DNA from 3 places in the Kitasatospora sp. NPDC034023 genome. Region 1 is predicted to be linked to each of the others. Evidence: riboswitches for the same ligand, from Rfam matches in the RefSeq annotation. Region 1 holds a riboswitch; each other region holds the start of a gene.
What was found. Region 1 has a riboswitch for S-adenosylmethionine ahead of ACZ52R_RS15855 (IclR family transcriptional regulator). Riboswitches for the same ligand answer to the same signal wherever they lie in the genome.

Region 2: it holds a riboswitch for S-adenosylmethionine, as region 1 does, so the genes downstream of both, ACZ52R_RS03235 (aminotransferase class V-fold PLP-dependent enzyme) here and ACZ52R_RS15855 (IclR family transcriptional regulator) in region 1, are expected to answer to the same signal.
Region 3: it holds a riboswitch for S-adenosylmethionine, as region 1 does, so the genes downstream of both, thrC (threonine synthase) here and ACZ52R_RS15855 (IclR family transcriptional regulator) in region 1, are expected to answer to the same signal.

Annotation. Positions count from the first base shown of each region.
Region 1 is NZ_JBVIRY010000009.1:143,251-145,505, reverse strand. It holds gene ACZ52R_RS15860 (threonine/serine exporter family protein) at 1-341, shown strand, start outside; gene ACZ52R_RS15855 (IclR family transcriptional regulator) at 413-1,126, opposite strand; SAM riboswitch class I at 1,327-1,469, opposite strand; gene ACZ52R_RS15850 (hypothetical protein) at 1,667-2,255, shown strand, end outside.
Region 2 is NZ_JBVIRY010000002.1:82,235-84,489, reverse strand. It holds gene trpD (anthranilate phosphoribosyltransferase) at 8-1,084, shown strand; SAM riboswitch class IV at 1,192-1,311, shown strand; gene ACZ52R_RS03235 (aminotransferase class V-fold PLP-dependent enzyme) at 1,364-2,255, shown strand, end outside.
Region 3 is NZ_JBVIRY010000004.1:405,819-408,073, reverse strand. It holds gene ACZ52R_RS08970 (glucosyl-3-phosphoglycerate synthase) at 62-1,042, opposite strand; SAM riboswitch class I at 1,214-1,349, shown strand; gene thrC (threonine synthase) at 1,366-2,255, shown strand, end outside.

The DNA of each region.
Region 1 (2,255 bases):
TGATCGCGGTCAGCGTCACCGTCCAGGTGGTGGTGGGATCGGTGCACGGCGCGGCGATCGGCGGCCTGGCCGGGGCGGTCTCCGCCGCGGTCGCGGCCACCCTGGTGCACTGGGTGCCGGGCGGTCCGCTCTGGCAGGTGCTCTACCTTCCGGCGTTCTGGATCGTGGTGCCGGGCTCCTTCGGCCTGTTGAACACCGCGCAGATCGAGGTCGGCAACGGCGCGCAGCCGGTGCTGGCGGCCGTGTCGGCGGTGTTCGGGGTGTCGATCGGCACCCTGATCGGCTCGGTGATCAGCCGGATCCCCCGCCCCTCCCTCCCCGTCCTGCAGCCTCGAGCGTGAGCCGGACGGCGGGAGAGGCGGCGGGAGGGACGGGGAGGAGCGGGGCGAGGAGGAGCGGCCGACGAACCCGGTCAGGAGTGGCGTAGCGCTTCGGTCAGGCGGTGCGCCGCCTCGGTGACGGCCTGGGAGAGCTGGGCACCGGGGTGGCGGGTGAGCCGTTCGATCGGGCCGGAGACCGAGACCGCGGCGACGACCCGGTTGGACGGGCCGCGGACGGGCGCGGACACGGAGGCGACCCCGAGTTCACGTTCGCCGATGGACTGGGCCCAGCCGCGGCGCCGTACGCCGCTGAGGGCGGTGGCGGTGAAGCGGGCGCCCTGCAGGCCGCGGTGGAGGCGTTCGGGTTCCTCCCAGGCGAGCAGGACCTGGGCGGCGGAGCCGACCTTCATGGGGAGGGTGATGCCCACCGGAACGGTGTCGCGCAGGCCGGAGAGCCGCTCGGCGGCGGCCACGCAGATCCGGACCTCGCCCTGTCTGCGGTAGAGCTGGGCGCTCTCGCCGGTGACGTCGCGCAGGTGGGTCAGGACCGAGCCGGCGGCGGCCAGCAGGCGGTCCTCGCCGGCGGCCGCCGACAGCTCGGAGACGCGCGGGCCGAGGATGAAGCGGCCCTGCATGTCCCTGGTGACCAGGCGGTGGTGTTCGAGTGCCACCGCGATCCGGTGGGCGGTGGGCCGCGCCAGGCCGGTGGCGGCGACGAGTCCGGCCAGGGTGGCGGGACCGGCCTCCAGGGTGGCGAGGATCGAGGTGACCTTGTCGAGCACACCGACGCCGCTCGTGTTGTCCATGGAATGGGTACTCCGTCTCAAATCCCGTGAGCGGCGGGTCGGCGCTGCTCACGGAGGCTCCGGGCGGGGAGCGGGGGTGGTCAGCGAGGACAGGCCGGAGAGGAAGTCGGCCGATTGCCTGCGCCGGGCACGAGACGGGTACGCGAAAGGGCCGGGGCGGGAAGCGCCCGGGCGAAGGACAGCACAGAGAGCACCGTGTCTCCTCATCTTTCCCGCGCCACAGTGGCGACAGGCCGGAGTTGGCACTGATCCCGGACGGCACGGCGCGTACTTCGGACGCCGGGTCGACCGGGGAGTTGCCGGGGCTTCGTAGGGCCGGTCCCTCCACCCCTCTGGATGATTCGCGAAGAACCATACAAGACTCCCCGGGCAGCACGTCAAACCCCCACCCCTCACGCGCAGGCAGCGGCGGGCGGCCCGCCGGCCGGGCCTTCCCCGGCGGGCCCCCCGGTGGGCCCGATTCGTGGGAGAGTGGAGGAGTCGGGAGTTCCGGCCTGAGCGGTGGCCGACCTCCCCCCGGAGACACTCCAGAGGTCTCCCATGACACAGCTGAACGAGATCCGCTCCATCGCCCCGGAGGCCCTCGCCGTCGCGGGTGTGCTGGACCCGCCGGTCGCGGCCGGGGCGGGATCGCGGGGCTACGACGACTTCGTCGACCCAGGCGACCTGCCGGACTCCGCGCAACCGTGGCAGTGGCACTGGTCCCCCGACCTCCTGTCGCGGCTCGCGGAGGACAGCCGGCTGCAGGTGAAACTGGGCTACAGCTGGTTCGAGGCCGCGGGCAGCGCGGCCGGACCGGTGCGACTCACTCTGTACGGGGTGCCCCACCGGAGCCGGCACGCGCTGGCGACGCGCCTGGCCGAGGCCCGTCCCGCGGTCGGCGCGGTCTTCATCGCGGACGACACCCTGGAGCCGGAGCCCCGCTGGCAGTGGCCGCTGCACCTCTGCGCCGTCACGACGGAGGCCGCCGAGGGCCTGTTCGCCGTGCTGGACCACGACGCGGAGGTAGCTCCGGTCATCGACGTGTACACCCTCGGCGAGCAGGACGGGGACTGCGACGTGCTGGCCGTCTCCGGCGCCGCCGAGCTCGACGCGCTGACGGCCGGCGGCGGCCTCAGCGCCGTCTGCC
Region 2 (2,255 bases), on a different contig from region 1:
GTCAGCCATGGTGAACGTGAACCCTGCGAACGGCGGTAGCGACCCCGCGCAGGTGGTCCGCTCCTGGCCGGACATCCTGGCGGCGCTGTTGCGGGGGGAGGACCTCGACCGCTCGTCCACCGCGTGGGCGATGGACCGGATCATGAGCGGCGAGGCGTCCCCCGCCCAGGTGGCCGGCTTCATGATCGCGCTGCGGGCCAAGGGCGAGACGGTCGACGAGGTCACCGGTCTGGTGGACGCGATGTACGCGCACGCCGAACCGCTGGAGATCCCCGGCCCGGCGGTGGACATCGTCGGCACCGGCGGCGACCGGGCGAAGACCGTCAACATCTCCACGATGTCGGCGATCGTCGCGGCGGCCGCCGGCGCCAAGGTGGTCAAGCACGGCAACCGGGCCGCCTCCTCGTCCACCGGGTCCTCGGACGTGCTGGCGAAGCTCGGCGTGGCGCTGGACCTCTCCGCCCGGCGGGTCGCCCAGGTCGCCGAGGAGGTCGGACTCACCTTCTGCTTCGCGGCGAAGTTCCACCCCTCGATGCGGCACGCCGCCACCGCCCGGCGCGACCTCGGGGTGCCGACGGCCTTCAACATCCTCGGCCCGCTGACCAACCCGGCCAAGGTCACCTCCCACGCCATCGGCTGCTTCGACACCCGGCTGGCCGGGCTGATCGCCGGCGTGCTCGCCCGGCGCGGCTCGACGGCGCTGGTCTTCCGCGGCGACGACGGGCTGGACGAGCTGACCATCACCACCACCTCGCGGGTGTGGGTGGTGCGCGACGGGGTGGTCACCGAGACCTCCTTCGACCCGCGGGAGGTCGGCATCGAACTGGTCGGCATCGAGACGCTGCGCGGCGGGGACCCCGCCTACAACGCCGAGGTCGCGCGCCGGCTGCTGGCGGGCGAGCGCGGGCCGGTGCGGGACGCCGTCCTGCTGAACACGGCGGCGGCGCTGGTCGCGCTCGACCTGGGCGACGCGCCGCTGGCGGAGCAGCTCGCGGCGGGCATGGCGCGGGCGGCGGAGGCCATCGACTCGGGCGCCGCGCAGGACCTGCTGCGGCGCTGGTCGGAGGCCACCAGCCGGAGCTGAAGCGGTAGTTGGGAGCCCGCGCCGGTACGCCGGCGCGGGCTCCCCGGCTGTCCGGATGGTGGATGCCCGTTTGACCACCCGCTGGACCCGACCTAGAGTCTTCGGCAGGTCATGAGTGACAGCGCCAAAGCCCCAGCTTGCTGTCCGGCAACCCTCCGTCCGTGGCGGGGTGCCCTGGGTGAGGACCGGGTCGCCACGGCAAACCGTCCGTGCGGCAAGCGCGGACGCCCGACGATTTGGCACTCCCGGGGTCCCATACCCCCGAAGGAGTGCATCCTCATGTCTCTCTCCACCGAAATCGCCACCGAGATCGGCACCCCCCTCGCGGTCCTCGGCGCCGACGTCCAGGTCCCGCTCGCCAGCGGTGACAAGGTCGGCTACGCGGCGCTCGACTACGCGGCCAGCGCGCCGGCGCTGCAGCGGGTGTGGGACGACGTCGCCGCCTACGCGCCGTACTACGGCAGCGTGCACCGCGGGGCCGGGTACCTCTCGCAGCTGTCCACCGACCTCTTCGAGCAGAGCCGCCGCACCGTCGCCGAGTTCCTCGACCTGCGCGAGGGCGACCAGGTGGTCTTCACCCGGGCCACCACCGACTCGCTCAACCTGCTCGCCGGCGCCGTTCCGGCCGGCACCCGGGTGTTCGCCTTCGAGACCGAGCACCACGCCTCGCTGCTGCCCTGGGCGCACGCCGGACTGGGCGTCACCTACCTGCGCGCGCCGCGCTCGCGGGCCGAGGCGGTGGCCGCCCTGGACGCCGCGCTCACCGAGGCGCCCGAGGGGCCCAAGCTGCTCTGCGTCACCGGCGCCTCCAACGTGACCGGCGAGCTGTGGCCGGTCGCCGAGCTGACCGAGACCGCGCACCGGCACGGCGCCCGGGTGGTGCTGGACGCCGCCCAGCTGGCCCCGCACCACCGGGTCTCGGTGCGCGAGCTGGACGTCGACTGGATCGCCTTCTCCGGCCACAAGATCTACGCGCCGTTCGGCGCCGGGGTGCTGGCCGGCCGGGCGGACTGGCTGGACGCGGCCGAGCCGTACCTGGCCGGCGGCGGAGCGACCCGCACGGTGGCCCGGGAGACGGACGGCTCGGTGGCCGTGCAGTGGCACACCGGCCCGGCCCGGCACGAGGCCGGTTCGCCGAACGTCATCGGCGCCTACGCGATCGCCTCGGCCT
Region 3 (2,255 bases), on a different contig from region 1:
GCCGTGGGTCAGGCGCGGCAAACCCGGGGCCCGTCCTCAGTTCACCCGGGGCCGCCCTCGGTCAGTGGCGGATCGCGTATTCGGGGACGGTGTGCATCGGGGGGCGCTCCAGGGCGGTCACCGGGTGGGTGTGGGCGGTGAAGGCGCGGGTCTGCGGGTCGCGGGTGAACTGGGTGAGCTGCGGGAGGAGGAGGTCGGCGGAGGCCTTGAGCCGGTGGGCGCGGTCGAGGCGTTCGAGGGCGGTGCGGTAGATGGTGGCGGCCATCCGGCCGAGGGCCTGGCCGTCCTGGTGGCGGTGGTGCCGGACGCCGACGTCCACCTGGGCCAGGGCGTCCAGGCCGACCAGCTCCAACGCGTCGACCAGCAGGCCGAGTTCGACGCCGTAACCGGTGGGGAAGGGCAGTCGTTCGAGCAGTGAGCGGCGGGCCGCGTACTCGCCGCCGAGGGGCTGGACGAAACCGGCGAGTTCCGGCCAGTGGAGGTTGAGCAGGGGGCGGGCGACGAGTTCGGTGACGCGGCCGCCGCCGGCCGGGACGACGGCACCGGATTCCGTCTCGAGAGGACGGTCGTACATGGCCTTGACCAGTTGGATGGACTCGTCGGTCAGCAGGGGGCCGACGATGCCGGAGACGAAGGCCGGATCGAACTCGCGCAGGTCGGCGTCCACGAAGCAGACGATGTCGCCGCGGGTGACCAGCAGCGAGCGCCAGAGCACCTCGCCCTTGCCGGCGGCGGCGGGCAGCCGGGGCAGGATGGCGTCGCGGTGCTCGACCCGGGCGCCGGCCTCGGCGGCGACGGCGGCGGTGGCGTCGGAGGAGCCGGAGTCGACCACGACGAGTTCGTCGACGAGCGGGAGGCGTTCCATCAGCTCGCGGCGGACGGTGCGGACGATGTCGCCGACGGTGGCCTCCTCGTCCAGGGCGGGGAGGACGACGCTGACCGTGCGCCCGGTGCGTTCCTTGGCCGCGAGGAGGGTGCGCACCGGCCGGTCGGCCGCGCTCCAGGAGCGGCGGCGCAGCCAGGACGCCGCCTGCGGAAGCAGCTCGGGAGTCGGTTCGGCGGGCACGGAAGTCTCCTCGGCGGGTGGGGTGGGACGGCTCATCTCGCGTGGCGGACGGTCCCGTTCAGGATTGACGCCTTCGGATACAGTCTTCGTACAGCGGCCGGACCTTCGCACGCCGGGGTCGCCGCTGAGTACCACCACAATTTCACAAGCTCATCCAGAGGGACTGAGGGAACGGCCCGTTGACGTCCCGGCAACCTTCTCGCGCGGCTGTTCTCGACAGGCCCCGGCGGGACAGGTGCCAATTCCGGCCTGTGGCGCGTCCGCGCCGCGGGGAAGATGAGGAGAGAGGCCTCGCCATCATGGCTATCGACACTGTCGCACCTGTTTCCGTGGACCTCGGCCCCGCCGTCGCGCTGTCCTGTCGGGAGTGCGGCACCCGATTCCCGCTCGGTCCCGACTTCGCGTGCCTGGAGTGCTTCGGCCCGCTGGAGATCGCCTACGAATTCGGCAGCGAGGGCGCCGAGGAGCTGCGCAAGCGGATCGAGGCCGGTCCGGCCTCCGTCTGGCGCTACGCGCCGCTGCTGCCGGTGCCGGCCGACGTGGCTTCCAAGCCCAACCTGAACCCGGGCTGGACCCCGCTGGTGAAGGCGGACAACCTGGGCCGGGAGCTCGGCTTCACCGCCCAGCTGCACATCAAGGACGACTCCGGGAACCCGACCCACTCCTTCAAGGACCGCGTGGTGGCCTGCGCCATCGAGGCCGCGCGGGCGTTCGGCTACACGACGCTGTCCTGCTCCTCCACCGGCAACCTGGCCGGCGCGGTGGGCGCGGCGGCCGCCCGGGCCGGGTTCCGGTCCTGCGTGTTCATCCCGCACGACCTGGAGCAGGGCAAGGTCGTCATGGCCGGGGTGTACGGCGGCGAGCTGGTCGGCATCGAGGGCAACTACGACGACGTGAACCGCTTCTGCTCGGAGCTGATCGGCGACCCGGCCGGCGAGGGCTGGGGCTTCGTCAACGTCAACCTGCGGCCGTACTACGGCGAGGGCTCCAAGACGCTGGCGTACGAGATCTGCGAGCAGCTCGGCTGGCGGCTGCCGGAGCAGATCGTGATCCCGATCGCCTCGGGATCGCAGCTGACGAAGATCGACAAGGGGCTGCAGGAGCTGATCAAGCTCGGCCTGGTCGAGGACCGGCCGTACCGGATCTTCGGCGCCCAGGCGGAGGGCTGCTCGCCGGTGTCGGCCGCCTT